Regions from separate parts of the Mucilaginibacter sp. P2_D11 genome, predicted to be linked through region 2. Evidence: riboswitches for the same ligand, from Rfam matches in the RefSeq annotation. Region 2 holds a riboswitch; each other region holds the start of a gene.
The links. Region 2 has a riboswitch for S-adenosylmethionine ahead of AC1DXC_RS19035 (peroxiredoxin). Riboswitches for the same ligand answer to the same signal wherever they lie in the genome.
Positions count from the first base shown of each region.

Region 1: it holds a riboswitch for S-adenosylmethionine, as region 2 does, so the genes downstream of both, AC1DXC_RS05735 (cysteine desulfurase family protein) here and AC1DXC_RS19035 (peroxiredoxin) in region 2, are expected to answer to the same signal.
Region 3: it holds a riboswitch for S-adenosylmethionine, as region 2 does, so the genes downstream of both, AC1DXC_RS22315 (TlpA disulfide reductase family protein) here and AC1DXC_RS19035 (peroxiredoxin) in region 2, are expected to answer to the same signal.
Region 4: it holds a riboswitch for S-adenosylmethionine, as region 2 does, so the genes downstream of both, AC1DXC_RS09240 (O-acetylhomoserine aminocarboxypropyltransferase/cysteine synthase family protein) here and AC1DXC_RS19035 (peroxiredoxin) in region 2, are expected to answer to the same signal.

Region 1 is NZ_JBFUEA010000003.1:206,785-214,765, forward strand. Features, by position in the region: gene AC1DXC_RS05720 (triple tyrosine motif-containing protein) at 1-251, shown strand, start outside; gene AC1DXC_RS05725 (PIG-L family deacetylase) at 290-1,207, opposite strand; tRNA gene AC1DXC_RS05730 (tRNA-Cys) at 1,222-1,293, opposite strand; gene AC1DXC_RS05735 (cysteine desulfurase family protein) at 1,398-2,528, opposite strand; SAM riboswitch class I at 2,607-2,708, opposite strand; gene AC1DXC_RS05740 (S10 family peptidase) at 2,967-4,475, shown strand; gene AC1DXC_RS05745 (SusC/RagA family TonB-linked outer membrane protein) at 5,228-7,981, shown strand, end outside.
Region 2 is NZ_JBFUEA010000012.1:66,884-74,864, forward strand. Features, by position in the region: gene AC1DXC_RS19015 (leucine--tRNA ligase) at 126-3,077, opposite strand; gene AC1DXC_RS19020 (class I SAM-dependent methyltransferase) at 3,347-3,982, shown strand; gene AC1DXC_RS19025 (N-acetyltransferase family protein) at 3,977-4,465, opposite strand; tRNA gene AC1DXC_RS19030 (tRNA-Cys) at 4,602-4,672, opposite strand; gene AC1DXC_RS19035 (peroxiredoxin) at 4,687-5,322, opposite strand; SAM riboswitch class I at 5,472-5,586, opposite strand; gene AC1DXC_RS19040 (hypothetical protein) at 5,791-6,015, opposite strand; gene AC1DXC_RS19045 (carbohydrate kinase family protein) at 6,042-6,917, opposite strand; gene AC1DXC_RS19050 (YybH family protein) at 7,203-7,631, shown strand; gene AC1DXC_RS19055 (hypothetical protein) at 7,665-7,913, shown strand.
Region 3 is NZ_JBFUEA010000016.1:50,067-58,047, reverse strand. Features, by position in the region: gene AC1DXC_RS22325 (SusD/RagB family nutrient-binding outer membrane lipoprotein) at 1-770, opposite strand, end outside; gene AC1DXC_RS22320 (SusC/RagA family TonB-linked outer membrane protein) at 775-3,963, opposite strand; gene AC1DXC_RS22315 (TlpA disulfide reductase family protein) at 4,280-4,852, opposite strand; SAM riboswitch class I at 4,950-5,058, opposite strand; tRNA gene AC1DXC_RS22310 (tRNA-Cys) at 5,168-5,239, opposite strand; gene AC1DXC_RS22305 (cysteine desulfurase family protein) at 5,248-6,366, opposite strand; gene AC1DXC_RS22300 (serine O-acetyltransferase) at 7,182-7,981, shown strand, end outside.
Region 4 is NZ_JBFUEA010000005.1:146,380-154,360, reverse strand. Features, by position in the region: gene AC1DXC_RS09250 (sigma 54-interacting transcriptional regulator) at 1-90, opposite strand, end outside; gene AC1DXC_RS09245 (tetratricopeptide repeat-containing sensor histidine kinase) at 97-2,346, opposite strand; SAM riboswitch class I at 3,024-3,134, shown strand; gene AC1DXC_RS09240 (O-acetylhomoserine aminocarboxypropyltransferase/cysteine synthase family protein) at 3,369-4,682, shown strand; gene AC1DXC_RS09235 (homoserine O-acetyltransferase family protein) at 4,769-5,824, shown strand; gene AC1DXC_RS09230 (homoserine dehydrogenase) at 5,824-7,041, shown strand; gene AC1DXC_RS09225 (dihydrolipoamide acetyltransferase family protein) at 7,132-7,981, opposite strand, start outside.

The sequences.
Region 1 (7,981 bases), on a different contig from region 2:
ACTTCGATAGGGTGCATGCGGGCTTCTTATCCTTGCTTAAGGATCGCTACAGCACCATCAATCAACAGGAACTGAAGCTTTGCGCCTACCTCATCATGAACTTGTCGAGCAAGGAGATAGCCCAACTGATGGCGATATCTGTACGTGGAGTGGAGGTAAGCCGCTATCGCCTGCGCAAAAAATTACAGATACCTACCGAGATGAACCTCTTCGAATTCCTGTTCAACATCCAGCGGGAACTGATGAAATAACTCATTTTCCAGGCTGCGTTTGGAGATGCCCGCAAATGTCAATAGGTAGTTTTAGCCAACGCCGGTGGCGGAGTTTTTAAGATATCGAACAAGCCCCTGCACCAATCAAGGCCGGCTGGGGTATTTAGGGTAAAACTCCAAAACTCCTCCAGGTCGCCAACGTTCATCGTCATTTGGGTGTAGCCCTGAGATTTATGTTCGGCAATTTCCCAGTTAGCAATTACCTTATAGTTCACCCGGTTCATGTAGCTGAAACATTGCGTGCGGTCGATAAAAAAGCTGGGGGTGTCGGCAGTTGTATGGCACAGAGGGTACTTGTAATCGTTACCGAAACCGGGCATTGCATTACCTTTATCGCGGGTAGCTACCGCCAATACTACCGGCCTGTTGTCGGCGGGGAGGCTGTTAACAACTTCCAATGCCAGTAGGGTAGCAGCTTTATGCGCACCGTGCGTTTGGGCCACGGGCAAAAGGGTAAGCACAATATCGTAACGATTTTTGTTGAGGACAGTAAGCAAGGCCTTTTTCACGTAGGGCACGTTCCAACTGGTGTCTATTGGTTCCCGTTCGTTCAGGGTAAAATGTGCATCGGGCTGGTTTAGGAAATAGTAACGATGGACGCCAATAATGCGCCCTGCGTTTTTAAGTTCCTGTTTTCGGATGGCGGGCAGCTTTCGGCGGCCTACCTGTTCATTGGTAAGGCTTATGTTATAATAAGCCTCGGCAAGGGTGGAGTATTTATAACCCGCCTCGCCATTGGTGATAACCGCAATATCTACCAGGCCGTGGTGTTCTTTAGCTATTTTGTATAGGGTAACGGCCATTTCGCTCTCATCATCGGGGTGCGCAATCACCACCAGTACCCTTGCAGGCGTATCGGGCACGCAACCACGCGCAGTGGCCGCAGAGCATATAAAAAGGGCGGCCAACAAGATATATAAATAGCTTAATTTCATTTTTTAATTATGGGAGGTGTGAGGATGGGTTCGAACCATCGTAAGGAGTTTTGCAGGCTCCCGCCTAACCACTCGGCCACTCCACCTTGTTTTTGCTGCGTATTAAGAAGAACCCTTATATGTTTTTGCCATGCCCCTATTCTTATCAATAAAAAACTGACAGGAAACGGGACCGGCTGCCTTTGCGCAATTATGCCGCAATCAACTGATAAATAGCCGCAAGTTTACCGGCGGCATAATTTATCTCTTCCGGGGTGTTGAATTTGCTAAAAGAGAATCGGATGGTATCTCTACCTGCGTCAACGCCAAGCGCACTAAGCACGTGCGACGATGAGCCACTGCTGCAGGCGCTCCCGCCCGATACAGATATGCCATACTCGTCCAAACATCGCAGCAGGTCGGGGTTTAACGATGGTACATTGATGCTGAGCACGGTGTATAAGCTTTTATCCGCAATGGCCGAATTTCCGTTGAAGCGTACGCCCGGCAGCGTTTGGGTAAGCCCGGCAATCAGATGGTCTTTTAATTGCTGTATGTATTGCCCGTGCCCGTCTATATCGGCATAGGCCAGTTGCAATGCTTTGGTAAGGCCGATTATACCGGGGATGTTTTCTGTGCCTGCACGCAACGCTCTTTCCTGCCCGCCGCCGTGCAGCAATTTGGCCGGCCTTAGGCTCTGCCGGCAATATAAAAAGCCTATACCTTTTGGCCCGTGGAATTTGTGGGCAGAGGCAGCCAGGAAATGAACCTTAAGCTTGCTTACATCGTGCCGATAATGGCCCATGGTTTGTACCGTATCGGTGTGGAAAAGCGCATCGTACTTTTCGCAGATGTTGCCTATCTGTTCAATATCGTTAAGGTTGCCAATTTCGTTGTTGGCGTGCATTACCGATACCAGGCTGTGCGGGTTGGTGCTTAGTAAATATGCTAAATGACTAAGATCCAGGTTCCCTTTTTCGTCATGAGCGATGAAGCTTAAGGATATTTCGCCGGTTTTTTCGAGGTGCTCCAGCAAACTTAACACAGCATGATGCTCGAACCTTGTGGTAATTACATGCTTTACGCCGGCGTTGCGCACCGCCGTTAGTATGGCAGTATTATCGGCTTCCGTGCCGCCCGATGTGAAAATGATTTCGCTGGGCGAGGCATTGAGCAAACCGGCAATGGTACTGCGGCAGCTTTCAATAGCTTGCTTTGCTTCGCGACCGTGCTGATGATGCGACGACGGGTTGCCGAAATGATTGAGCAGATACGGCGTCATGGCTTCAAACACTTCTTTATCAAGTGGGGTGGTAGCGGCGTTGTCGAGGTAAACTTTCATGGTAATTTAATTAAATTTTGATTTAAACAGGCCAGAAAGCGAGGTGAGATTTACCGCTTAACAAGTTGAAAACTTGCACTCTTATCTTTCTCCTGTTTTGGCAGGAGTTGGAATTAGCACCTTAAATAATAGGTTGCCAAGACGTCATAGGGCCATTCCCTCGGTCTTTCTGGATAAGTTTAAAAGAACGTTTCGATGCAAATGTAAATAAATTCTATTAATCCCATAGAAATTATAGAAAAAATTTGAGGAAACGAAATTTACCATTACATTTGCAGCACCCGCATATAGCGGTACTGTGTTTTATAATGATAACCCAAGGTTTAAATAATCAATTTTTAATGCGAATGCCCATGCCTCAGATGGGTATGTGCAGCTGTTGTTGCTAACCCCCAAGCAAAAACAACCGCTGTTTATTAAAATTATTATTTGCCTCCCATGTTACCTTCTTCTTTTACTGTTACAATCAATCTGCGTTTTATTGCCACTATTTTGCTGGCCGGCACTATTGCTTTACTTTCTACTTCGTGGTCTGAATTTGCCCATCGCCCGTCTGAAGATGTTGCAGCGGGGCCTGCGGCCTTTAGCACTGCGGTAACTTCGCATACCATAGCCTTAAATGGCAAAACGTTGGCTTATAGGGCAAAAGCAGGTTATCTGGGTATAGGGCAGTCGAAAGGCCGGGCTGCGGCTAATGTTTTTTACGTGGCCTACAGCCTTGATAATAACATTAGTGCTGCAAAGCGCCCCGTTACCTTTGTGTTTAACGGCGGGCCCGGTTCATCTGCACTATGGTTGCATATGGGTTCGTTTGGGCCGGTGCGCGTCGGCGGCAATGGCAGGGTTGAAGACAACAGCAATACCTGGCTTGGTTTTACCGACCTGGTATTTATAGATCCTGTTGGTACCGGCTACAGCCGTGCTGCCCACGGTACCGATGCCCGCAAGTTTTATGGCTATAAAGAAGATATCGGTTCCATCGCCGAATTCATACGCGCCTACCTGGCAGATAACGGCAGGGAAAACGATGCGGTTTTTTTGGCCGGAGAAAGTTACGGCGGACTACGCGCTGTGGGCCTGGCCGAAAACCTGCAGGCCAACGGCGGGGTAAAGCTTTCCGGCATAACGCTTATTTCGCCGGCGCTTAATTACCAGTTGATTAGTTTTAACGAGGGTAACGAAACGCCTTATGCTTACTACCTGCCAACATATGCGGTTACAGCCCGCTACCATCATAAGTTAGATGCCCGCCTGGATAGCCTTACCGACGAGCAATTGATGAGCCGTGCAGCAGCCTTCGGGCAGGGTACTTATACTCGTTTTCTTCATTTGGGCGATGCCGCGCCACAAGCTTTAGTAAACAAGGTGATAGATTCGCTGCATTATTTTACCGGCCTAAGCAGGGATTATTTGACGGAAGCGAACGGAAGGGTAACAGATGGCCAATTTACTGCTGAGCTGTTAGGTAGCGATACCCAAACGATAGGCACCTTTGATGGCCGCGTAAAAGACACCCTGCAGCATGGCGACCCCAGCATTGCCGCTATACTTACGCCGTTTACGCAGGGCTTTCAATACTATGTACGCGGAGAACTTAAATATGATAACCAATTGCCCTACCTGGCCACTACTGCAACCAGCGGTTGGAACTATGGGCAAGGGGCAAACAATTGCTACATCAATGCATCCGCTACGTTAAAAAAGATAATGACCCAAAACCCTGGCTTAAAAGTACAGGTGGTAGGCGGGTATTATGATTTGGCTACACCCATTGCCGCTACCGATTATGTATTGAACCATTTAGGCCTAGGGAAGCAAATCCGTAAAAACCTCACCGCAAAATATTATAAAGCTGGCCATATGTTGTATACAAGCGATACAGCTAATGCCGCTTTTAAGGATGACAGCCACGCATTTTATGCCCGTGCGATTGCATCCTTGAATTGATTTACTCCTTTAGTATAACCCGGCTATTTAATTCAGGCTGTCCGGCGAAGTACTGAGGCCCCTGTTAGCGATCAACGCCGCGTGCCTACCGGGCTAATTGTTGCCTTGCGCCCGAGCCTCTCCGTGCCCTAAATGCAAATTAACAGGGCTTTACCACAACCTCATTTAGCAGCTATTTAAAAACTTCATCCAATTGAGCATTAATTGTTTTTTATACAATAATAACCTCTTGTTCGTGTATCGGCCGGAGCGCTAAGCCTCAATCAGCAAATTCAAGGCCCGTTAGGCCCTTTTGTATTTGATTATTGAAACCCACAAAAGCAACCAGTTAAGTACCTAAATCGGGTTTGCCGCATTTTTCAAAAAAATCGTATTAGAATCTAATAGAATAGTAGTGATTTTACCCGCGGCAGTTGATTAAAATTGTTCAATTATAAATCGAGCGTTGCCCGCGTATATGTTTTGGGCAGCCATATTAACAAAATACTTTTTAGATAAAACGGCTTTTGGTTGTCGGAAGATATCCTGGGCCTGCAGTCTCAACCATTTAGATTTTAACTAATTGGTTTGCTGCCTTCGCATGTTTAAAAATCATGCTGAAGCTTTTTGACGGCTAAAAAATTTTAAGTGTTAAATGTACAATAATAAAAAGCCTCTAAAAAATCGATTATGGGATAGCAAAAGGAAAAGTAAAACCAAATGGCCAGTAAAAAAAATGCGTGGCATCGCAGAACAAAACCTAAAATAATTATATGGAAAAACTATACAAACAATTGCTTTATACTTTCAAACTACTGCCAATAATGGCACTAACAATGTTAAGTTCGGCCGCAATAGCGCAGAATGTACACGTTGAGGGAGTAATAAAAGATAAGGTAGGCCCCCTACCTGGCGCAACCGTAAAAGTAGATGGTACTACTAACGGCAAAACAACAGATGTTAACGGCCGGTATAAATTAGATGTACCACCCAACAGTAAATTAACCATTACATCTGTTGGTTATCAAACCCAAAGCGTAAGCCTTAAAGATTATACCGTTTTAAGCAACGGTACATACATTGTTGATATTGTTTTGGCAGAGAGCGAGAATAACTTGAACGAGGTGGCTATTGTTGCGTACGGCACACAGAAAAAGGCAAGCCTGGTGAGCTCAATCACCAGTGTGAGCACCAAGCAGCTTAAAGGCTCTACCAGTAACTTAACAACCATGCTTGCAGGTGTTGTGCCGGGCATGATATCTTACCAGCGAAGCGGCGAACCGGGTGCAGATAATGCCCAGTTCTTCATCCGTGGGGTGGGTACGTTCGGCGCAGGTAAGGTGGACCCTTTGATATTGATAGACGGTATCGAATCATCCACTACCGACCTTGCCCGTTTGCAGCCTGATGATATTGCCGGTTTTTCGGTATTGAAAGATGCTACCGCATCATCATTGTACGGCGCGCGCGGTGCTAACGGCGTAATACTGGTAACAACAAAACGAGGCGAAGCAGGTACCGTTAAATTTAACGTGCGTGCAGAAAGCTCCACATCATCAAATATCAAGAACATTCAGCTGGCCGACAATATTACTTACATGACACTGGCCAACGAAGCGGTACTTACCCGTAACCCGCTAGGTGTTTTGCCTTATTCGCAAAATAAGATAGACCATACCGCTGCGGGCGACGATCCTTTATTGTACCCAAACAACAATTGGTTAAAACAATTGATAAAAACCAAAACCAATAACCAGCGGTACAATATGAATGCCAGTGGCGGTGGCGAAAAAGCCAAGTACTACCTGGCCATGACCTATAATATAGATAATGGTAACCTGGCCCAAAACAGCCTTAACAATTTCAGCAACAACATTAAGCTGCAATCGTACTCCATCTTATCAAACACAACTTTAAATCTAACCAAAAGCACCGAAGCCGTGGTAAGCCTAAAAGGCCAGTTTGATAGCTACAATGGGCCAAACGGCGGGGGCGGTTATACCTTTTTAAATGCATTGTGGAGCAACCCGGTTGCTTTCCCGGCTATTTATCCCGGTAGTTTATTGCCTTATGTAAATCACCCGCTTTTTGGTAATGCCATTATCCCGGGCGGCGCGTTGTATATGAACCCTTACGCGCAATCGCTATCTGGCTTTCAAAGCTCCAATACCAGTACGCTAACGGCGCAATTGAACTTAAGCCAAAAGCTCGATTTTATTACAGAAGGGTTATCTGCCAGGGCAATGGGTTACACCACCCGTTATTCGTACTTCACCGTATCGCGCCAGTATAGCCCATACTACTATCAATCAAACGTATCAAACGGCGAGTTCAGTGGTCTGAGTTTGCTTAACAATGGGCAAACAGGCAGCATTGGTGCTACGCCAACGGAGTACCTAACCTATAACCAAAACCCACAATTAAACGTTTCTAATTCTATTACTTACGTAGAAACGGCTATTAACTATAACCGCACATTTGCCAAAAAGCATGCGGTAAGTGGCTTGCTTATTGGTACCATGCGCAACTATCTTACCGGCAACGCGCCAACGCTGCAGCTGTCGTTACCGTCGCGTAACCAAGGCGTATCGGGCAGGATGACTTACGGTTACGATAACCGCTACCTGTTTGAATTCAACTTTGGTTATAACGGCTCCGAGCGTTTTGCGGCTAACCACCGTTTTGGTTTCTTCCCCTCTGTAGGTGCGGGCTGGGTGGTTTCGAACGAGAAATTCTTTGAACCGTTGCTATCTACAATTGATAACCTTAAATTCAGGTTCACCTACGGTTTGGTAGGTAACGACCAGATAGGCTCGGCTACAGACCGTTTCTTTTACCTCTCAGATGTTAACCTCAACAATGGCAGCATTGGCCAGTTCGGTACCAATTATACCTACAGCAGGCCGGGTGTAGTTACTTACCGTTACGAAAATCAGAACATTACCTGGGAGCAATCGCGCCAATTGAATATTGGTATGGATTTAACGGTAGCCAAAAACTTCAACCTTACGCTGGATGCTTATCAGCAAAACCGCGATAATATTTTATTGGTGCGCACCACCATCCCTACATCAATGGGTTTACAAGCCAATATATCATCAAATGCGGGTAAATCATCAAGCAAGGGGATAGATGTTGCCATGGATTACAAGGTGAACTTTGGTTCGTCATTCTGGATTCAATCGCGCGGTACGCTTACTTACGCAAAAAGCAAGCTGCTTAAAAACGAAGAGCCCGTTTATCCTGATAACCTGCAATACCTCACCAGGGTGGGCAACTCTTTAAGCCAGCTATACGGCCTTATTGCCGAGCGTTTATTTATCGACGACAAGGATGTGGCAAACTCGCCACTGCAAAGTTTTGGTGATTACAAAGCGGGTGATATTAAATACCGCGACATGAACGGCGACGGTAAAATAACCAGCTCTGATGTGGTGCCTATTGGCTACCCCCAGGTGCCGGAGATTATTTATGGCTTTGGTTTTTCTGTAGGGTATAAAAACTTCGATATCAGTGCCTTCTTCCAG
Region 2 (7,981 bases):
AGGATTTTTCCGATTTTAAAAAATAGAATCAAAATCCTATAAATCGTATGAATCTGCTTAACGGCAAAGCCTTCTTGAGCACCGTTAAAAATAAACATCCGCGAAAAATCCCGGTTCAGACGCTTTTATGCCACGATATTCACTATCCTGCCTTTTACCACGATGACCTTTTTAGGCTCTTTGCCATCCAGGTATTTTAACACATCCGCATGCGCGCGTATGGTGGCCTCAATCTCCTCGTTGCCGAGGCTTAACGATAGCGGGATATTGGTTTTCATTTTACCGTTAATGGATATAGGGTAGCTAAACTCATCCTCTACCAAATAGGCCGGGTTGAATTTAGGGTATGCGGCGTAAGATATGGTACCTGCCGGGTTACCCAGCAAAACCCAAAGCTCCTCGCAAATATGCGGCGCATAGGGTTCCAGCGTGATCACTAAATCTTGCAGGATGGCGCGTTTGTTACATTTCAGGTCGGTTAATTCATTCACCGCAATCATAAAGCTGGATACGGAGGTATTGAACGAGAAACGCTCTACATCCTGCTCTACCTTCTGGATAATCTTATGCAAGGATTTTAGCTCTGCTTTGCTTGGCTCGGCATTGCTTACGTTAAAATTCCAATCCGCATCGTGGAAAAGCCTCCAGAATTTACGCAGGAATTTAAACACACCTTCAATGCCGTTGGTATTCCATGGCTTGCTTTGCTCCAGTGGGCCAAGGAACATTTCGTACATGCGCAAGGTATCTGCGCCGTAACGCTCAATCAAATCGTCAGGGTTAACAACGTTGTACTTGGATTTCGACATTTTTTCGACTTCCCAACCACAAATATATATGGCTCGATTCTCATCGTGAGGGTAAGAAATTGACTTATCTTCCAATATAATTATCGCTTCATTATATTCTTTACGCCACTCTCGAAATTTGTTAATATCTAAAACGTCCTTAGTAACAATATTTACGTCGACGGGAAGTCCATAACTCGAAAATGATGAAAGCCTACCTTTCAGTGTTATTTTTATGTTTAAAGCGTTCAGCGCTATTTCTACGGTTTCGTTTAAATTTTTATCCTTATCCTTACCCGATGTTAAATCTCTAAATTTATCAAAAAGGTTTTTTGATAAATAATACATCTCAACGGTATCATCTCTATAATCAAGTACTAAGCGATACACAAAGTTACTCCGGCCCTGTATCATCCCCTGGTTAATCAGCTTTTTAAACGGCTCTTCCTCGGGCGTCTTGCCGATATCCTTTAAAAACTTGTTCCAGAAACGGCTGTACAGCAAGTGGCCGGTAGCGTGTTCACTCCCGCCAATGTAAAGGTCGACTGCTTTCCAGTATTCAATGGCTTCTGCAGATGCAAACTCCTCATTGTTTTGGGCATCCATATAGCGGTACCAATACCAACTGCTGCCCGCCCAGCCGGGCATGGTGCTTAGTTCGTATTCACCTTCAGGGTGTTTCCAGTCGGTGGCACGTGCTAATGGCGGCTCGCCTGTTTCCGTAGGTAAGTATTTATCAATCTCGGGCAATATCAATGGCAACTCGCTTTCATCAATTAAGTAGGGCAAGCCATCCTTAAAGTAAACCGGAACGGGTTCGCCCCAGTAGCGTTGGCGGCCAAAAATGGCATCCCGCATCCTGAAGTTTACCTTTGCTTTGCCCAATTTTAGTCCTTCCAATGTCTTAATAATAGCGTAAGTCGCATCTTTGTAATCTAAGCCATTAACAAAATCAGAATTTACATATTTGCCTTCCTTGGTAGGATCAGCTTCAAGTTCGATGTTTTGTGTGTCGAGAATTTGCACTATCGGCAAATCAAAATGCTTCGCGAACAAATAATCGCGCTGGTCGCCGCTTGGTACGGCCATTACAGCGCCTGTGCCGTAACCGGCAAGCACGTAATCAGCAATCCATAGCTGTATCTTCTCACCGTTCAGTGGGTTCAATACATAGCTGCCCGTAAATGCGCCCGATACGGTTTTTGTATCGGCCATACGATCAAGCTCGCTTTTCTTTTTGGTTTTGGCAATGTATTCCTCTATATCTTTTTTCTGCCCGGGCGTGGTTAAAGCAGCAACCAATTCATGCTCGGGTGCTATTGCCATAAAGGTTACGCCGAAAATGGTATCAACCCTCGTGGTAAATACTTCGATGTAATTAGTATCAAGCTCTGCGAGGTGGGCAGATTTATCCAAGGGGAACTTCACACTCGCCCCAACGCTTTTGCCTATCCAGTTGCGCTGCATTTCTTTCAAGGGTTCCGGCCAGTCAATGGTGTCCAAACCATCCAACAAGCGCTGGGCGTATGCGGTGATGCGCATGCTCCACTGCATCATTTTCTTTTGCTCAACAGGGTAGCCGCCGCGCTCGCTAAAGCCGTCTTTTACCTCGTCGTTTGCCAACACAGTGCCCAAAGCGGCACACCAGTTTACGGTACTTTCTCGCAGGTAGGTGAGGCGGTATTTCAACAGTTCTGCTTGTTGCTCCTGTTCGGTGAATGCTTTCCACTCCTCGGCGGTAAAGCTCAATATCTCTTCATCGCAAACGGCGTTGATGCCCGCGCTGCCTTTGCTTTCAAAATGCGCAATTAGGTCGTCAATCGATGCCGCTTTATCCGCATCTTTATTATACCAGCTGTTGAACAGCTGCATAAATATCCACTGCGTCCATTTATAATAACCAGCTTCGCTGGTGCGCACTTCGCGACTCCAGTCGAACGAGAAACCTATCTGGTCCAGCTGGCGGCGGTAGGTGGCAATATTATCTTCGGTGGTCACCGCAGGGTGCTGTCCGGTTTGTATGGCGTATTGCTCGGCCGGCAGGCCAAAGCTGTCGTACCCCATAGGATGCAACACGTTAAAGCCCTTAAGGCGTTTGTAACGCGCAAAAATATCAGAAGCTATATAGCCCAGCGGATGGCCCACATGCAGCCCGGCCCCACTTGGGTAAGGGAACATATCCAGCACGTAGTACTTGGGTTTGTCGGTTTTATTTTCGGCTTTAAAGGTGTGGTTATCGGCCCAAAACTGTTGCCACTTTTTCTCTATATCCTTAAATTGATAGTCCATTTTATTAATTGCGCATGTGCGGGCACGAAAATAATAAAAATGAGCGGCTAAATGTGCAGATGTGCAGATTTCAGATGTGCAAATGAGCGGCTAAATATGCAGATGTGCAGATTTCAGATGTGCAAATGGGTAAGAAAGGCATGTAGATGTGCAAATTCTGATGCTCCCTTGATTGACAAAATCAGTAATGCTGTGGTGATGTTTCATCTGCACATTTGAAATCTGAAATCTGCACATCTTTCGGTTCAGACAAACACTACCTTTACCTTATGCAAAACAACCTGCAACAACTATACGGCAATATCGATATCTACCTGTTCGACCAGCTACTGAAAGGGCGCTTCGACGGCTGCCATAAGGTGCTGGATGTGGGCTGTGGCGGCGGGCGCAACATTGTTTACTTTTTGCAGAACGGCTTTGAGGTTTACGGTATCGACCCAAACCCGGATGCATTGACCGGGGCAAAGGCCTTATCAGCAATGCTTGCCCCGGCTAATTCCGCAGGGAATTTTACTTGCTGCCCGGCGGAGGATTTGCCTTTCGCCGATGCCTCCTTTGATTTGGTTATCTGCAGCGCGGTTTTGCACTTTGCGCAGGATAGCAACCATTTCGATGCCATGCTGCGCTCCATGTGGCGTGTGCTAAGGCCCGGCGGCTTCTTGTTTGCGCGACTGGCATCGGATATAGGCATAGAAAACTTGGTTATACCGCAGGGCAATAGCCGCTACTTGCTGCCCGATGGCAGCGAGCGTTTCCTGGTAAACGAACAAATATTATTGGAATACACCCAGGTACTCGGCGGGAAGCTATTCGAGCCGATAAAAACCACCAACGTACAAAACCTGCGATGCATGACCACCTGGTGCGTAAGGAAAAATGATGCAGGTGATGCACATATCCTATAGCGCTCGATACATAATATAGGTGTCTACCAAACCTAATTGCTGATGCCGAAAACCGTTTGGCGTTGTTCCGATGATGGAAAACCCCTGTTTTTGCCAAAGCTTTACCGCCGTTGCATTGGTTGATACCACGAAGTTGAACTGGATACCCACGTACCCCGCTTCCGTGGCCGTGTCTACAGAATGCCGGCAAAGCATGCCGCCTACGCCTTTTTCCCTTGCGCCGGGATGCACCATATAACCGCAATTGCCCGTATGGTTGCCCAGGCCAGGCTGGTTAGGCTTAAGGTAGTAAGTCCCCACAACCCGGCCATCCTCGATCGCTGCAAAAGTTTGCATATTGGGTGCAAGCCAGTATTCCATCATGCCGTCGCGTGTGGTTTCGGGGTCGAATGCGTAGGTATCGCCGGATTGTATTACTGTCGAGAATATTTCCCAGATGCCATCGTAATCTGCCGGGATGGCTTTCCTTATTTCTATTGCCATGGTTTGGTGTGTTACCGATGCTTCAAATTTGGGGTATTGCCGGCTTTAAATCAAGTTTGGCGAGGCAAACCATAAAAAAGCGACAGGCTCCCCAGCCCGTCGCTTTCTGAAAACTAAATTATCCACTTTTTATTTGACGCCGCGGGTAGATTCGAACTACCGTTGAAGGTTTTGCAGACCTATGCCTATCCTCTCGGCCACGCGACTTTATGCTTTTCCTGTTATTTATTCGGCTGTGGTGTTAAGCGTAAGTAGGGTTTCACCTCTACAAAGCCCTTGGGGAACTTGGCGGGGATATCCTCTGTTTTGATGGATGGCAGCACCACTACCTGCTCGCCATCTTTCCAATCGGCCGGGGTGGCTACGCTGTGGTAAGCAGTAAGCTGCAGCGAATCGATCACGCGCAGTATCTCCTGGAAGTTGCGGCCGGTTGATGCGGGGTAGCTGATGATCAGTTTTATCTTTTTATCGGGGCCGATGATGAACAACGAGCGCACGGTAGCCGTAAGCGATGCGTTGGGGTGTATCATGTCATAAGCGAGGGATATCTCGCGGCTTTCGTCGCCAATAATTGGGAAGGTCACTTCCACGCCCTGGGTTTCGTTGATATCGTTTATCCACCCCTTGTGCGATTCGGTGTTATCCGTGCTCAGCGCAATAACTTTTACGTTACGTTTCTCAAACTCATCTTTAAGAGATGCTGTTTTGCCTAGTTCGGTGGTGCAAACAGGGGTGTAATCTGCAGGGTGGGAGAATAATACGCCCCAGCTATCGCCCAGGTATTCGTAAAAATCAATGTCGCCAAGGGATGTTTGTGCTTTAAAGTTTGGGGCCTCATCGCCAATTCGTAAGCTCATAGTTGTAAGTTTTAATTTTAATATTTTTTATAGCAATATTACGCTATCGGTTAATCAATAGTAAAAACTTATCCAATAAAATTTGAGGAAGAAAGGGGAGCCGCCGGCAGATAACGGCATCATTACGAACGCCGTTTGTCTTTTAAATCAGCTTATCTGTCTCCGCATTGGCGGAGCAGGAATTAGCACCTTACACCAGGCGCGAAGCCGGTACAGGTTGCTAAGACATCATAGGGCCTTTCCCTCTGTCTTTCTGGATAAGTATTTTTAAAGAACGATTATATCACAAAAGTAGCTATAAAAACTACAATTCCTATAGATTTTGTTATTTATCTCGGGTGAATCTGTAACTAACTGAAAATCAAAACATAAAATGACTTATATTGTATCAAGCCCACACGTTATGAAAACTGCGCTACCACTTCATCAACATTATAAACCGGGTTGGCACCGCGCTGGGTAGTTCGGCTATGATATGCGTTTAATTTTCATCGAACGTATAGTTAGCGATTCGCCAATTTCTAAACCACCCGTATCACTTAGCTCAACGCCGGTCATAGCTTCTGACTCTGGGAATATAGCAAGGTCATCAACGAACTCTCTCATGGTAACTTGCTTTTCACCATTAATGTCAAATCGCCGGGCAAATAAATCTTCTACAAATTTTTGGACCCTGTTACGCCTTCGTTTCATTTGTAAATGGCACCTGAGCTATTATCTTACGAAAACTGTGCTACCACCTCATCAACATTATAAACCGGGTTAGCGCCGCGCTGGGTGGTTACATAGGCACCTACCGCGCAGGATTTTTCAAGCAGGGCTTGCATGGGGGTGCCGTTAAGCAAGCCCGTAATAAACGTTGCCAGGAACGAATCGCCCGCCCCAACGGTATCCACCACGCAAACTTTGCAGCCGGGGTGCTCGTAATATTGGTAATCGTTCCAAATGATGGCACCATGCTCGCCGCGGGTTACGCAAATGATTTTAGTGTGGAACTTGCTTTGGAACTCCTCTATCTTTTGTTTCAGGTCGCCGCTGCTGCCGTGTATAAGCAACTCGGCTTCTTCTTCGTTCATTTTGATTACGTCGGCACGGGCAGCCAGCGTTTCGATGGTGTTCATGGTAAAATGCGGCGGGCGCAGGTTCACATCGAATATTTTAAGCGCGTCGCTCTCATCAAGCACGTTGAGCAGGGTTTCGAAAGAAGCTTGCTCGCGGCAGGCCAGGCTGCCAAAAACGATGGCGCCTACTTTTTTAGATGTAGCTTCTAAAGGTTCGGTAAAGCCTATATTATCCCAGGATACAGGTTGCGGGATAATGTACGTGGCGGTGTTATTTTCATCCAGCTGTACAGTTACTTCACAGGTAGGCAGCTTTTCGTCGCGCTGTATCAAATCGCTGAAAAGGCCATTCTCCTGAAGGAAGCCCGTTAGCTCATTGCCCGAGGCATCGGTGCCTACGCTGCTGGCAAACCATACATTGTTGCCTTGCTGCACCAGGTGGCGTGCTACGTTCATAGGAGCACCGCCCGCTTTTTTAACATCGCCAAAGGCATCCCATAAAACTTCGCCGTAGCACAAGATTTGTTTGTTCATAAATTGATTGAGGGCTGAAAGATGAAAGCATAAAGCTAAAATATTTTTTGACACGATTTAGCGATTGAAGGATTTGACGGGATTTTTTTAATTGCCTGAACCATGATTTGCTTGATTACCGGATTATGGGACTATTCCGATTGCGAAATTTTATCGGGGTATCCCTTAAACAAGCAAATCATGGTTCAGAAAAAGGACAGCTGGATTGATTTTAATCCTGTCAATCCTTAAATCCTTTAATCGTGTTATCTTTTAATCATGGTTCGGAAGCGTTATATTAGTTGAATGAAAAAGCAAATTCTCTTCTCTTTTCTCCTGCTTCTGTGTTCCTGCTTCGCTATAGCGCAAAATAAAGATAAGCAAGCCATCGCCAAACTAATGGCCGACCAGCAAACCGCCTGGAGCAAAGGCGACCTGGAGGGCTTTATGCAAGGCTACTGGAAGTCTGATTCATTAATGTTCATTGGCAAGCGTGGCCCGGCTTACGGCTGGCAGGTTACGCTGGATAACTATAAAAAGGGCTACCCCGATAAAGCTGCAATGGGCGAGCTTACCTTTAGGCTGGATAAGATAGAGCTGCTGGGTAAGAACGATGCCTTTGTAATGGGTGCCTGGAGCCTCAAACGAGAGAAAGACGCACCCGGTGGGTATTTTACGTTATGGTTCAGGAAGATTGATGGTCAGTGGAAGATTGTGTGTGACCATACGAGTTGATAAAGATGGCGATCATTCAATAATACCGACAGTATGCTGCACCTGATTTTCGATAGCTGGATAGCTAGCCTCTTTAGGCTTATAGGTGTTTGCGTGCTTTTTACATTGGGATACTTCAAGCAAATAATCCGCCCGGGGGCTAAAGCTTATTCTTTCAGGAGTATTTACTATATGGAGTATGACAAGGAGGATGAATTCAAAAAAGGCATGGAGCGGGCAGGACAGCAAATGGCAGGGTTGATGTTCGTTCTGTTGCTATTGGCAATTTATGCGCTAATTTGATTGAGGGAAAAGCAGGTTTGTTAAACCGCCAGGTGAAATCGAACCGGCAGAAAAGAGATCCAGACATT
Region 3 (7,981 bases), on a different contig from region 2:
ATCGGGTTTTGATTTGGCGATGCCAGGTAAACCAGTTGGGCAGTTTCGCTATTTGCGCTGATGTAACCACTGCCTTCTGCCTGAATATCGGCTAAAACTTGCTTTGCCTTTTCGGGCTCGCGGTCGGCTATCCTTAAGGCAATGCGTAAACGCAACGAGTTGGCGAACTTTTTCCATTGTGCAATTTTGTTGCTGTAGATTACATCGCCTGCTATAGCAGGGCCGGATGCATTCAATGCAGCCTGTCCCGTTTTCAGGTCCTCTAACAAGGCGAAGTAAATATCCTTTTGTTTGTCGTAAACCGGCGTAAGGTAGGTGCTGATGTTGGTAGCCTGGGTGTAGGGGATATCGCCGTAGTTATCTGTAAGCAATGTAAATACCCATGAACGCAATACCAGCGCCACGCCCTTGTAATTAGGGTTAGCCTGCGCATCGGCCAGTTTAATGATCTGGTTAAGGTTTACGATGCTCTTGGTATAGCCAACACTCCACAATTCGTTAAATGCGGTGTTGGTATAAATATACCGGTCGGGATCGGTGTATTGTATTTTGGCCCAATGCTGCACAAACAGCAGACTGGCATCCATATTATTGGCAGTACCCCAATAGGTATCGGCGGTTGCTTTGGTTGCTGCGGTCAGTAAGTAATCAGGTTGCGCATTTTGCGAAGCATTTGGATTTTGGTTGATTTTTACCAAATCCTTTTTGCAGGAACTTACCGATAGTAATAACGCTCCCGACAATAGTATGGTTGTATATTTGAGTTTCATTGTTTTAGAATTTAAGGTTAACATTAAAGCCGATGTTTCGTACAGTTGGCAGGGTTAGATCTTCCAGGCCCTGGCCGTTACCGGTGTTGAAGGCAGTCTCAGGGTCGATATTCGGTACGTTTTTATGGATGATCCACAGGTTGCGGCCAACAAGCGATACCGTTGCCGATTGCAGCCCTATGCCTTTAACCCACTGCGAAGGGAAAGTGTAGCCCAGTTTAACCTCGCGAAGCTTTACGTAAGATGCGCTGTAAACAAATGCCTCATCAACATTGGTGAAGCCTTTGTAGTAAGATTGTGCCGGCAAAATAGTGGTGTTGGCGGTTCCATCGGCTTTTACGCCTTTGAAAATTACGCCATCGTCATATACCGTTGCGCCACCTGGTGCGCTTGTGCCTGCGGCAACCTGAACCGCAGCAGCAGAGGTGTTGTTGTTGGGATAGTAGTAAGATAAGCCACCGTTAGCTGCACCACGCCCGGGTAAGGTTGAGGCCAGTACGCCGGTATAAGTACCTGTCCGGTTGGTGTTGGAGTAGATGGAACCGCCTATGCGCGCATCCACCAAAAAGCTTAGGTTAACGCCTTTGTAAGTAAAGCTGTTGTTGATGCTTCCCAACCAATCCGGCGTGTATTTACCCAGGTATTGTTTTGTAGGATTGATAACGGGCGTGCCGTTCGCACCGATAACGATATTCCCCGAAGCATCGCGGGTATAAGCATTACCGAATAAAGTTCCATATGGCCGGCCAACAGCGGCTAATACCTGTACGGTACGGTTGGTACCCAATATGTAGCTTTGCAGTTTACCTTCGTTATCCAATGAGATAACTTTGCTCTTGTTGCGTGAGTAGTTCAAGGTAACATCCCATGTGAAATCTTTAGATTTAAAAGGAGTTAATCCCAATTGCACCTCAAGCCCTTTGTTGTTGATGCGGCCACCGTTGATTAGTTTTTGGCTGTAGCCTGTTGTTTGGCTTACGTCTACGTTGAGTATCTGGTTAACGCTGTTGGTGTTATAAACGCTCAGGTCCAGCCTTACACGATCGTGAAAGAAACCGGCTTCAACGCCTGCCTCACCGGATGTTGTGGTCTCTGGTTTCAAATCGGGGTTCAGGTTGATGCTTGCTGCACTCTGCTGCGGGTTGGTGCCGAATGGTGCGGTAAAGTTGTAAGTATTGATCAACTGGTAGGGCGTAGTTGCTTTACCCACTTTAGACCAGCCACCACGCAGTTTTAAATAACTTAAGGTATTGCTCTTCAAATCCAACGCTTCAGACAATACCAAGCTTCCGTTTACAGACGGGTAGAAGTAAGACAGGCTTGATGCCGGAAGGGTAGAAGACCAGTCGTTACGGCCGGTTAAGTTCAGGAAAGCATAGTTGCGGAAGCCTAACTGTGCCGACGCGAAGTAGCTATAGGTTTTTAATTTGCCGTAGTAATTAGACGATACCAGCGGATCGCGCGAGTTGCTTAGCGTGTACAAACCTGCTACTGCCAGCTTAGGCGCTATCTGGTCGTTCTGCTCATTTAAAATAGTGCTGATGTTGCCTCCCACAAAGCCATCGAAGGTGAAATCTTTGTTTAATTTTTTGGTGTATTGTAAGCGGCCTTCGGTATTGGTTTCATTAACTGTGTAGGCATCCTCTTCATAAGAGCCGAACGGCGTGCCATTGGTACCGTAAGCAATCTTAATTTTGCGCCTGTCGTTATAATAATCCGTACCGGTACGGAAGTTGGCTGATAAGCCCTCGATTATCTTGTAGTTTAGTTCTATACTACCAATAATGCGGTTTTTGTGTTGCCCAACAGTGTTCTCATACGCTATAAAGTATGGGTTGCTATAGTAGCTATTGTTCCAGTTGAAGGTGTTGCCGTTGGCATCGCGGTAATTCTTAAGTTGGCTTACGTCTACCTGGCGGCCAAACCATGTAAATTGCAGCATGGTGCTGGTAGCACGCCTGCCGTATGCGCCAGGCAGGTTATCGGCATCATCTTTAATATAATTGGCGATGGTAGTAATGGTTAGTTTTGAATTGGGGCGGAAGGTAGTGTTCAGCAAGAACGAATTCCTGCCCTGCGAAGAATTGGGCACCACGCCGGTTTGGTGCAGGTTGTTGTAAGATAAACGGTAATCGAATTTATCGCTGCTGCCTGCTAAAGCAACACCGTTGTTGAGCGTAACGCCTGTTCTAAAGAAATCGCGCACGTTGTTTGGATGTGCTACGAAAGGTGCAGGCTGCCCGTTTGAGAAGAATTGCGGAATTAACTGGCCGTTCAATGCCGGGCCCCAGCTTTCGTCTACACCGTCGTTTACGCCTGCACCAGCGCCGTTAACGTAGCTGAATTTGCCGTTTGAGCCTTGCCCGAAGTCGTTCTGATAATCGGGGAATACCTTGAGGGTAGCAAAAGAGGTGTTTGAATTGAGGGTAATACCTGCTCCCTTGGCACCTTTGCCGGTTTTGGTTTTGATGAGGATAACGCCCGCCGCAGCACGGTAACCGTAAAGGGCCGCTGCGTTTGGCCCTTTCAGCACGCTGATAGATTCGATATCTTCTGAATTCAAATCGGAAATAGCATTGGCAAAATCCCTTGAACCATTCGTGCCCTGGAACTGGGAGTTATCTACAATAACGCCATCTACTACAAACAGTGGTTGATTATTGCCCGATACCGATGTTTCGCCACGGATAACGATACGGGATGAGCCCATATCCCCCTGGCTGCCGGTAACGTTTACACCCGCTATTTTGCCCGATAAGGCATTGATGAGGTTGCTCTCTTTAGCCTCAGCAATGTCCCTCGACTTAAGTCCCTGCACCGCATAGCCCAGTGATTTTTTATCTTTCGAGATGTTTAGGGCCGTAACAACCACCTCGTTCAATGAATTGGGTGCTTCTTCCAACACTATCTTCAGTGGTTCACCGCTGTTGTTTACAGGAACTTCGATCGTATTGAAGCCGATATAAGAGATCCGCAATACATCATTGGCGTTTGCAGAGATGGTAAATTTACCCTGTACATCGGTTTGGGTGCCGGTTGTTGCACCTTTTACGCCGATGGTTACGCCGGGTAGGGGCTGCCCATCGGATTTGGCGGTTACCACGCCGCTTATTTTTACAGACTGGGCGTTTGCCTGCTGCAGGGTGAAGAATAGCAATACGATTGCCAGTAACGATTTGTAATTTTTAAACATGATTTGTTAATGAATGGGTCAAAAAAAATATCAATACGAATGCATGCAGCTCGCGCTATGGTTTACACAAAAGGTGTAATACCAGCGGGCTTGTTGACTTTGTAAAGAATGGAAAGCTGATTTTCTCCGGGGGCTTTAAAGCGGTGGCTTATGCCCGGAACCTTGCTGAAGGATTAGCAATAACAACACATAGAAGAGAGGTAGCTAGCCATCAGGCTGTTAAAATGTAAGGTGTGATTGGCAAACCAGAGACTTCGGTAAGGGCTGATAGTAGAGGTGTTCATATGATATCGATTATGTTAATTCTATTTAGGGATTAATTAAGGGCAACAATGGGTTTATTTACAAGGCCGTCAATGGCTTTCAGCATGCCGGCAAATTCCTGTGGATCGTATAAGCGGGTTAGGTAGGCTATCCGGCCGTCGCGGTCTATCACCACGTTGCGGGTTACACCGCTTTTTTTGTTGGCAAACCGCCCGAAGATATCAGCACCCGGATCCAATGCCAGCGGGTAGCTGATGTTCATTACTTTTTGAAAGGCGCTTACCTTTTCCAGGGGTTCGTCGCGGTCAACCCCTATCAGGATAACGCCTTTGTCTTTATAGGCCTGCCACACTTCTTTTTCCAAATGAGGCATTTCTTCCCGGCATACGCTGCACCAGCTTGCTGTAAACTGCAGGATAACGATTTTGCCCTTAAGCTGAGCTAGTGAAGTTTTTGTGCCGTCGGTAAGTCGCAGTTCAAAATCTGTAGGGGCAAGATCGCTGGTTTTAACGATGTAGCCGCGGTCGGCATCTGCCGCAGGGGCTGCCGGCGTTACAGATTGCGCCTCTGCAAAAAGTGCAGATAACAGCAGGATGCCTGTTAATAATAAGTATTTATTTTTCATGTGTTGATGTGTTGTGCCCCGAATAACAGCAAGAAGACGGAAAGAGGGAGGATGACGTAATGAACACCTTTTACAGGTATTGCAAATAATTTTGCGGACATTATCTTTTCTGCATTGCTGCAGACAGGAATTAGCACCTTTATACCTATGGCGTACAGGTTGCTAAGACATCATCGGGCCTTTCCCTCAGTCTTTCTTGATAATTATTAAGAACGATTACGATGCAAATATAGAATTAATTCTACTATCCCCATGGGCTTTATATAATTTAATTGTCATATCGTTTTTTTTTGTTGATCTGCGTTTGTGTTTTTGAGGTGTGAGGGCGGGATCGAACCGCCGTTTGAGGTTTTGCAGACCCCCGCCTAACCACTCGGCCACTCCACCATAGTAATTTAGGCGGCCACCGATTTCAGTTGAGTAGCCAGGTTTTCCACTACTTCATCAATCTCGGTTAACGTGTTTTTGTAACTGAACGAAAACCTGATGGTTTCCATGTCCGTTGCTATGCCTAAGCCTTTGAATACCGGGATTGATTGTGCCGTATAATCGGAACCGCCCGAAACGATAATATCGATATCGTCCAGGTGGTTGCTCAAAGGCAGCCCGCCCCAATCAGGGAAGCTGGCACTTAAGATTGTAGCGAGGTTCTCTTCGGGTTTGCCGCCGTTTATCCGCACACCCGGAACCAATGCCTGCAGTTTTGTGATCATCCTTATTTTTAGGGCCTTGATATAATTGATTTTATCCTCAATATCCCAGTAGGCTATTTCCAGAGCTTTTGCAAGCCCAACAATCGCCGCTACGTTTTCGGTACCTGTTTGCTGTTCCGGGCTGTTGCCGTAAACGAGTTTGCTAATGCGCTTGCCGCTGCGGTTAACTAAAAACCCTGCTCCGAGTGGCCCATGGAATTTATTTGCCGACGCCGATGCAAAATCGAGCTTCAACCTTTCGGGATAAAGGGCATAGTTGCCAAGGGTTTGTATCGTGTCTGAATGGACGGTAGCGCCATAGCTGTGTCCGAGTTCGGCAATGTCTGCTATCGGGTTAACCAACCCGGTAATGGCATTGGCGTGTATTACCGATACCAGGTTGCGCGTATTGGTACGCAACAGGTATTCGAGGTGGTTAAGGTCGGGCCGGCCAATCCTGTCTGTATTCAAATAACTTATCCTTGCGTTATGTTTCTTTTGCAGCACGCCCATGGTTTGCAAAATAGCGCCGTGCTCAAAAGGCGTGGTAATGATATGATCTATGCCTTGCCCGGCAACGGCGGTAGCCAGTGCCATGTTGTTTGCTTCGGTACCGTTTGATGTAAAAACGATTGTTTCCGCAGGCACTTTCAATAACGCCGCTATTATACTCCGGCTATTTTCTATAGCCTCTTTGGCTTTTCGACCGTATGCATTGTTTGCGCTTGCATTGCCAAAGTGTTCTAATATATAAGGCGCCATAGTGCTGAAAACATCCGGATGGATGGGAGTAGAGGATGCATTGTCGAGGTAAATACCCATAATACTGAAATAGAATAAAACGATGATATTATTTAAAAGCCGGGGCGGCTAAGCTTGATTTTTCAGCAACAACAATACAGGCGCAGTTTCATGGTAGCAGTTTAAAAAGCATCCTTGCGGACAAGGATGCTCTGGTTTAACCAACAATTAATAAAATCAGTAAATACTTATCGAGACAAAAGTAGAATTAATTCTATAATTCCCATAGAAATAGTAGAATATATTTTATATTTGCAGTGTAATGTTTTTTTGAAATTGTTTAAGTGTCTTGTAGCTCTTTAAAGAACTTTCTCTTCATTCAGGTTTATAATTGGTTGTAAAGAGTTCCTGCCCATCAGGAACTCTTTCCTTTTTAATGCGCCGACCAGAATTGGGAGCAGGATATTAGCAGCAATTAGGTCCACCGCAGGTTGTAAGTGGCCCGGAAGGAGAAGATAGGGCATCATTCTTATTACGAATCAAGTTTCGGCATTGTTTTCGACGTATATTAAGAGGTCATATCCACGCCCTTGAACTCATTACATAATTTAATATGAACGTTATTTGTGACACTTCATAAACATCTTTTTTTAGGTTTCACACTAATTCTATAGTATTAATATACTATAATTGTGTGCCTTATTTGTGAGAAGCAGGTGCTATTTATCAATCATATCCACAATGTATTTTATGCAAACGTGTTGAATTAGTTTTTCAGGGTCGGTAGCGGCCACTATTGCGTTTAACCTATTTTGAAACGCAGCACCTTTTCGAAAAAAATACCTGTGCAGTGTGGCTGCGCATTAATTAACCTCTCTCAGCATCTAAGAAATAACATGAAAGATTTACAGCTCAACAGCTTTATTGAATTACTTTTTCAAACGCACAAAGCCGAATGGGAGGCCACGCCATCTAACGAACAGGCCATCCATTGGCTCAACGACCTGTTGGAATTTTTGTTCCCTAACAACAGGCTCAACAAGAAAATTATTTACGAAGGCCAGCTGAAAAAGAACCAGATAGAACTGGAAAATATCTTGTTGAGCTACCTGGATATCGATGCCATTGATATTGATTACGCTGTGGAGCATTTTTACGCCGCATTGGAACGAATATACCAGGACCTACGGGCCGATGCCGCCCGCATGTACGAGAAAGACCCGGCGGCAGGCAGTGTGCACGAGGTAATTGTTTCTTATCCCGGCTTTTATGCAATAGCAGTTCATCGCATTGCGCATCAGCTTTCGCAATTAAGCATACCCATCCTCCCACGAATACTAAACGAGCATGCACATGGCAGGACAGGGGTGGATATTCATCCTAGCGCCCGCATAGGCGTTCCGTTTTGTATCGATCATGGTACAGGCATTGTTATCGGTGCTACGGCCATCATCGGTAAAAATGTAACTATTTACCAGGGTGTAACCATCGGTGCAGCACAGGTTAGTAAGGGCCTCAAAGATACCAAACGCCATCCCACGGTAGAAGATAATGTTACCATATACGCCCGTAGTACCATATTAGGTGGCAAAACGGTTATAGGGCACGATAGCATTATAGGCGGCAGCGTATTTTTAACCAAAAGTGTGGAGCCTTATTCTAACGTGTTCAACACCCATCAATTACGAATAGAAGT
Region 4 (7,981 bases), on a different contig from region 2:
GACATGATACCCAGCCGTTTTGAGGATGTTGCTCAGTACATCGGCAATAATAAATTCGTCCTCAACAATAAGGATTTTCTTCTTGTTCATGGCTTACTAAGTTAACGTTATTTGTGCTTTTGCTACGCCTCTTGTGAATATTTCGGTGCGGAAGCATACGGTGATCACGCATCCCTGCTCGTTGGCAATATCCAAAGTGCCGCCCAATTGCTTACTGAGCCCCTTCATCAGGTTTACGCCTAAAGAGCCGCTTTTTTCCGGGTCGAAGCCGACAGGCAAGCCGGGTCCGTTATCGCCGATGATGAGTTCCACTTCGCAGTCGCTGCCTTCCACCATCGAAATATAGATAATGCCTGAAGCATCCCTTGGGTAGGCATATTTTATGGCATTGGTTATGGCTTCGTTCAATATCAGGCCAAGCGGCACGGCTTGCGCCACATCTAAGTAAAGGTCGTCTATCTGCTTTTCGAAAAAGATACGGCTATCCAGCCCGCAGCTATCTTTCAGGTAACTCACCAGTTCATCTATATACTCAGGCATAAAAATCAGGTCGAGGTTGTCCGACTGGTAAAGCTTCTGATGGATAAGGGCTATAGAGCGCATGCGGTTCTCGCTGTTTTGGATGGCCGCCAACGCATGGTTATTATCTATATAAGCCGATTGCTGCTGCAGCAGGCCCATCACTATCTGCAGGTTATTTTTTACTCGATGGTGTATCTCTTTCAGCAGCCATTCTTTTTCGATGACCAGCTTATTCAGTTCGATATTTTTGGCGCTTATGGCCAGCGCGCTCTTTTGCTTAATGCGGTAGCTGTAGTATAATACCCCTGTTAAAACCAGCAACGCAGCCGCCGCAAAAAGAGTTAGATTGCGCAGGTTATCTGCATCCTTTACCCGATTGTTTTGCGCCAGGGCATCTCTTTTCAGCACCACCAGTTCCCTTTCTTTCTTTTCGGTCTCGTAACGTACCTGCAACTCCTGCATCTGTTTATTGATGGTTGATTTCAATAACGAATCCCTCAACGTGGCGTAGCTTTGGAAATTTTGCAGCGCCGAAAGGTAGTTGTGCCGCGCAGAATCGATACGGTAACTGAAGATATAGATACCCTGACTTACACGCACCCTGAGCGGCGCCTTTTCTACTACTAATTTATAGGCCGGAAGCAACGCCGCGGCCTCGTCGTATTTATCTATCGCCATAAGGTATTGCAATATGGCTTTTAGCGCCTTTGATTGCGCCGGCACCTTAATATCTGCCGCAGCGTAATTCTTTAGCAACCTTTTGTAGTAAAACGCTCCGTTTGCATATTGCTTAAGCCTGGCATATGCGCTCAGGTAAACCACATCAAGCAAAACGCGTTGATTGGGCCTTACTTCCTTGTATTCTTTCTCCGCTTTTTGCAGCAGAGGGATAGCGTTTGAAGGCTTATCAAGTGCGTTATAATTATTGGCCAGGTTGTATGCCAGATCAATAGCCACCGGGTCGTGATACTTCTCGGCAACCTGCAATGCTTTGGCGAAGTAATTTCTGGATGGCTCAAACTGCCCGCTGGCATAATATACCATTCCGGCATGGTTGTAAATGGCGCAAATATCCATGCTGGTATCGGCAACAGCTTCGGCCGTTTTAACAGCCAGCAATTGGTATTTAAGCGCTTCCTGCTGTTTATCGAGGTACATGTAATTATTGCCGATAAGGTTATACGTGTTTTGCACCGCAGTATAACCGCCAAGCTTGTATTGGGTAAGTGCCTGGGTAAGGTAATCTATCGAGCGCTGGTAATCTTCTATCTGCAGGTAAAAATCGCCCAGGTTGTTAAGCGTAGCCGCTGCCCTAAGGTGCGCCCCTGCTTTAAGAAAAAGCGGTAGCGCCTGCTCATAATAGCCAATCCTAACCTTAAAATCCTCTTTACCGGTTGCCAGGTAAATTTCCTCCATATTCAGGTAGGCTTCAGCCGCATCCTCGTACAGGTTACTAGCCAGAAATATAGGGATGGCCTTTTTGATGAGTGCATCGCATTTGGCAAAATCCTTCTTTTTGCTCCATGCTATAGCCATTGCCTGGTAACTTAGCCCGAGACCGCGCGGGTACGATAATTTGCCCGAAAGCTGGTTGGCCCTGGTGGCGGCAACCAACGCGCTATCTGCCTGTACGGGTTTGCTGTTTACCCTGTTGGCAAAATAACGGCTAATACTAATCAGTACACGCACGCGGGCCGTATCGGCTTTGCTTTGAGCCAATTGCTTTTGCAGTTTGTAGATATCCCTGGGGATGGCCGGCTGGGCATATGCGCATACCGTTAGCAAGAGGTACGATAATATGGCTATGACAGGTTTTGTGAGCATTCTCCTTAGGTTGATACTGATGAGGGATAAACGACTTATAACACCGCAGCCGCGCAACAGCCTACCCACAAACCCTGCCACAGCTACAAATATACCGGCAAATCAAAAATTGCGCTTAAATGGTCGATAGAAACAGCTTCCCTGACGGCTGGTCTTGCCAATGGCCGTGATGTACAAAACCAAACAACGATATGCCGTTGCCGGTGACAACGATATAGCGTTGTTACCATACTAACTGCCGAGCAACGTTACAAAAAATTGCTTACCCGTTAGCCCACCTTTTGCAGTAAGATACTTTTACAGCAGTTGACCTCTATGCCGGGCTTTGCGCCCCGGCATTTGAGCCGCATCCGTAACAATATCCGCTAAAGCGTAACACCATTCAGGACTAAATTAAAGTGTAAACAAACACGACCGGGTGTAACCTATAGCTGTATAAGACCATATTTCTACCAACCAGTTGTCCCGATGGGACAAAGCCATACACAATAACATTACGGATGTTGATTAATATGTCGTCTTCGCGCTTTTGGGTAAAAAAAACGCTTATTACAAGGTGCTATCCTACCACTCACAATAAAATTAAAATATTATTTGGATATTAAAACGGCATTGCCCTATATTTGCCCACGTTAATCGGTAGAGATACCTTAATCAATTCCCCTCAAAAGGATTTTGGTTTATAAAGAAGCGGCGAGAGATCAGGCTCGAAAACCCGCTGGCAACCCTCCAAATTGGAGAAGGTGCCAATTCCTGTCCCGGAAAAAGAATACCGGGGGATATAAATTTTTAATCATGAAAAGTACAATTTACGTAGCTCAGCAAAACAACCAGCAATCCCAATTGGGGTTATCTTCTGCATACAACCAAATTATTGGCTGTATTTGCATGTGTTGCTGCTGCTAATCCCGTAACACGTTCCCCCTTTTTATTTTCTGGAAGCACGCGTGATACCCTAAAGGATATGCTTATCCTATCGTAATTAAATATTTTTCATACAAAACCCTTTAAATCTACAGATTATGTCAAACTTGAAATTCGAAACCTTACAACTGCATGCAGGCCAGGAGGCCGACCCTACCACAGGCGCGCGCGCCGTTCCTTTGTACCAAACTACCTCATACGTTTTCAATAGTGCCGAACATGGTGCCAACCTGTTTGCGCTGAAGGAATTCGGCAATATATATACCCGCCTCATGAACCCTACTACCGATGTGTTCGAAAAACGCATCGCGGCTTTAGAGGGCGGCGTAGCGGCTTTGGCAACAGGTTCCGGCCAGGCGGCGCAATTCCTGGCGTTGAATAATATACTGCAGGTTGGCGATAACTTCGTTACCTCGCCATACTTGTATGGCGGCACTTACAATCAGTTTAAAGTTGCCTTTAAGCGTTTGGGGATAGACGCGCGTTTTGCTGCCGATGACACCGCCGAAAGCATAGAGCCGCTTATCGACGATAAAACCAAAGCAATCTACGTGGAAACCATTGGAAATCCAGGTTTTAACATCCCCGATTTTGAAAAATTGGCGGCATTGGCCAACAAACACGATTTGCCACTTATCGTAGATAACACCTTCGCTGCAGGCGGCTACCTTTTCCGCCCATTGCAACACGGTGCACACGTAGTGGTAGAATCTACTACCAAATGGATAAACGGCCATGGCACCAGCATTGGCGGCGCTATTATAGATGGTGGTAATTACAACTGGGGTAATGGCAAATACCCGCAATTTACAGAGCCGTCCGAGGGTTACCATGGTTTGGTTTTTGCCGATGTATTCGGTGTAAACGGGCCATTCGGCAATATCCAGTTCATTATCCGCGCCCGTGTGGAAGGGCTGCGCGATTTCGGTCCATCGCAATCACCATTCAATTCCTGGTTGAACATACAGGGATTGGAAACGCTTTCGTTACGCGTGCAACGCCATGTAGATAACGCGCTGGAACTTGCCAAATGGCTGGAAAGCCAGCCACAGGTAGCCAAAGTGAACTATCCGGGCTTGGAATCGTCGCCGCAGCATACCCTGGCCAAAAAGTATCTGAAAAATGGCTTCGGCGCGGTGCTTTCCTTCGAACTGAAAGGCGATAAGGAACTGGCTTCTGCAGTTATAGACAACCTTAAACTGGTAAGCCATTTAGCTAATGTGGGCGATGCCAAAACCCTGATCATACAGCCATCAGCAACTACGCACCAGCAGTTGAGCGATGCCGAGCAGCTTTCTGCAGGCGTTACCCCTGCCCTGCTGCGCGTTGCCGTTGGCATTGAACATATTGATGATATTAAAGCCGATTTTGAACAAGCATTTGCTAAAGTAGCAGAGCTGGAACTGGCTTAAGTTTTTTCTTTTTTAGTTTTTTTTAAGTGGTGTTGCCGGGGAGCGGTTGTATAACAACTGCTCCCAAAGCAACAAAAAGTATAGAGATGAGTTTAGAAAGTTTTACCTACACCGGTGTATTCGAGCTGGAAAGCGGCAGTAAAATAAAGGACCTGCAAATAGGCTACAATACCTATGGCACCCTCAATAAAAACCGCGATAACGTAGTTTGGGTATGCCACGCACTTACCGCAAATTCTGATGTTTTTGATTGGTGGAAAGGCCTCTTCGGCGAGCATGATTACTTTAACCCCGATGAGCATTTCGTTATCTGCGCCAATATCATCGGCTCGCCTTACGGAACTTCGAACCCGTTAAGCATCAACCCTAATACCGGTCAGCCTTATTACCTGGCTTTCCCCGAATTTACCATCCGCGATATGGTGAAGGCGCATAAGCTATTGGCCGATCACCTCGAAATAGAACATATCGAGTTGTTACTAGGCGGATCTTTAGGCGGCCAGCAGGCTTTGGAATGGAGCATTACCGAGCCGGCGCGCATCAAAAATCTTATCCTCATCGCAACCAATGCCCGCCACTCGCCATGGGGCATCGCCTTCAACGAATCGCAACGACTGGCCATCAGGGCCGACCGTACCTTCTACGCTAATTCGCCTGATGGCGGAAGCAAAGGATTGCTGGCTGCGCGCAGCATAGCGCTGTTATCCTACCGCGGGTATAAAACCTACGATATTACCCAACAGGAAGAGGATAGCGCCCATACCGATAACTTTAGGGCATCGAGCTACCAGGCTTATCAGGGCCAAAAACTGGTAAACCGGTTCAATGCCTACAGCTACTGGTACCTAACCAAAGTGATGGATTCACACAATGTGGGCCGCGGGCGTGGCGGGGTAGAAAAAGCGTTGAGCCTTATCAAAGCCCGCACGCTGGTTATCGGCATCAAAACTGATGTGTTGTTCCCTATCGAGGAGCAGCAATACCTGTTCAGGCATATCCCCAAATCGGCCTTTGCCGAACTGGATTCCTTTTACGGGCACGACGGGTTTTTAATAGAAACACAAGACTTAACCAAAATAATCACATCCTTTTTTAAGACGGATGTTAAAGGGAAAATAATAGAACTGCAAAAAATCGCTTAATGAGTAAGAAACTAAATATTGGCCTCTTCGGTTTCGGAGTGGTAGGCCAGGGACTATACGATATCATCCGCACTAAGAACCTCAACCTCGAAATAAAGAAAATAGCCATCAAGAATCCCGGCAAGCTACGCAGCCTGCCGCAGGAATTGTTTACTACGGATAGGGACGAGATATTGAACAACCCTGAGATAAATACCGTAGTAGAGCTGATAAACGATACTGAAGCCGCTTTCGAAATCGTTTCGCGCGCTTTGGCTTCGGGCAAAAACGTGGTATCGGCTAGCAAAAAAATGATTGCCACCTACCTGCACGAACTGATTGCCCTGCAGGAAAAACACGGCACATCTTTGCTTTACGAGGGCGCAGTTTGCGGCAGTATCCCCATCATACGCAACCTGGAGGAGTATTACGATAACGAACTACTGCATTCCATCAGCGGCATATTCAACGGATCATCTAACTATATCCTATCTAAGGGCTTTTTAGAAAACCTGGATTATGATACGGCACTGAAGCAGGCACAAGACCTGGGCTTCGCCGAAACCGACCCTACCATGGATGTAGGCGGTTACGACGCTAAATACAAACTGGTTATTGCCGCCGCACATGCTTACGGTGTAATTGTTGAGCCGGAAACCGTGTTCAACATCGGTATACAGAACCTCAGCGCAAACGATATTCAATATGCCCGCGAAAAGAACCTGAAAATAAAACTGGTGCCCGTGGCCAAAGAACTGGATGCCCGCAATGTGGCCCTGTTCGTGTTGCCTAAATTCGTAAACGAAACCGAGTTTTTATACAATGTGGAGTACGAGTATAACGGCGTAACGGTACAGGCAGCCTTTGCCGACCAGCAATTTTTCTTTGGCAAGGGCGCAGGTGGCCACCCTACCGGCTCGGCAGTATTATCAGATATTGCGGCGTTGCGCTATGATTACGGCTATGAGTACAAAAAGGCCAAAGAAATTAAAAACCTGCAGTTCACCAATAACGTAGAATTGAATATTTACCTGCGTTACGAGGATGAAGCTTTGGTAGAAGCTTTAGGCTTCGAGCATATCCAGGAGCGTTATTATTCGGGCAGTTATAAATTCGTGATCGGAAAAATAAATCTCCAAAAACTAATCGACAACCAGCAACGTATATCAGACAACAAGGCATTCGTAGCCTTTGCCGATCAGCTAACAGGGGTCAGTTTAGCCCCGGCAAAATCTTGATGCCGCCGGAGTTTTTAGTAGATTCTCCGGCACAAAAAACAGAAGGCCCTTACGGGCCTTTTGTTTTTTGTAGAATTCACATTTAATTAACTATATGGTACGGCTTATATCCCAATTTTCAAGGTAGTCGGCCACCTTACGTACGAATGTTCCGCCCAGTGCGCCATCTACCACTCTATGGTCGTAAGATAACGAGAGGAACATCATGTGCCTTATGGCAATGGCATCGCCCTGCGGAGTTTCTACCACGGCCGGTTTCTTTTTTATTGCGCCAACCGCTAATATGGCTACCTGCGGCTGGTTGATAATAGGCGTACCCATCACGTTGCCGAACGAACCTACGTTGGTGATGGTAAATGTTCCATCCTTTACGTCATCGGGCAGTAACTTGCCTATGCGGGCACGATGCGCAAGGTCGTTTACAGATTTGGCAATGCCCAGCAGGCTTAATTCGTCGGCGCGTTTGATAACCGGAACGATGAGGTTACCATTCGGCAGAGCGGTAGCCATGCTGATATTGATATTCTTCTTTTTGATGATTTGCGTACCCACTACCGATACATTGATCATTGGCAGCGCAATGATGGCCTTGATAACCGCCTCTATGAATATCGGCGTAAAGGTCAACTTCTGCCCCTCGCGTTTCTCGAACGGGCCCTTCACCTGTTCGCGCCAGTTTACCAGTTCGGTAACGTCTGCCTCCACAAATGAAGTTACATGCGGCGAGGTGTGCTTGCTGTAAACCATATGGTCGGCAATAAGCCTGCGCATACGATCCATTTCTATAATCTCGTCACCGCCGGATATTGATGCAGCCGGTTTTGGTGCAGTTTTAGGCGCTTCCTGGGCAGGTGCAGCTTTTGGTGCTTCCGCAACCGGTTGAGGTTGTGGCTCCGGAGCAGCTTCGGGTTCTTCGTCAGGTGCCTGTACGGGTTCTTCA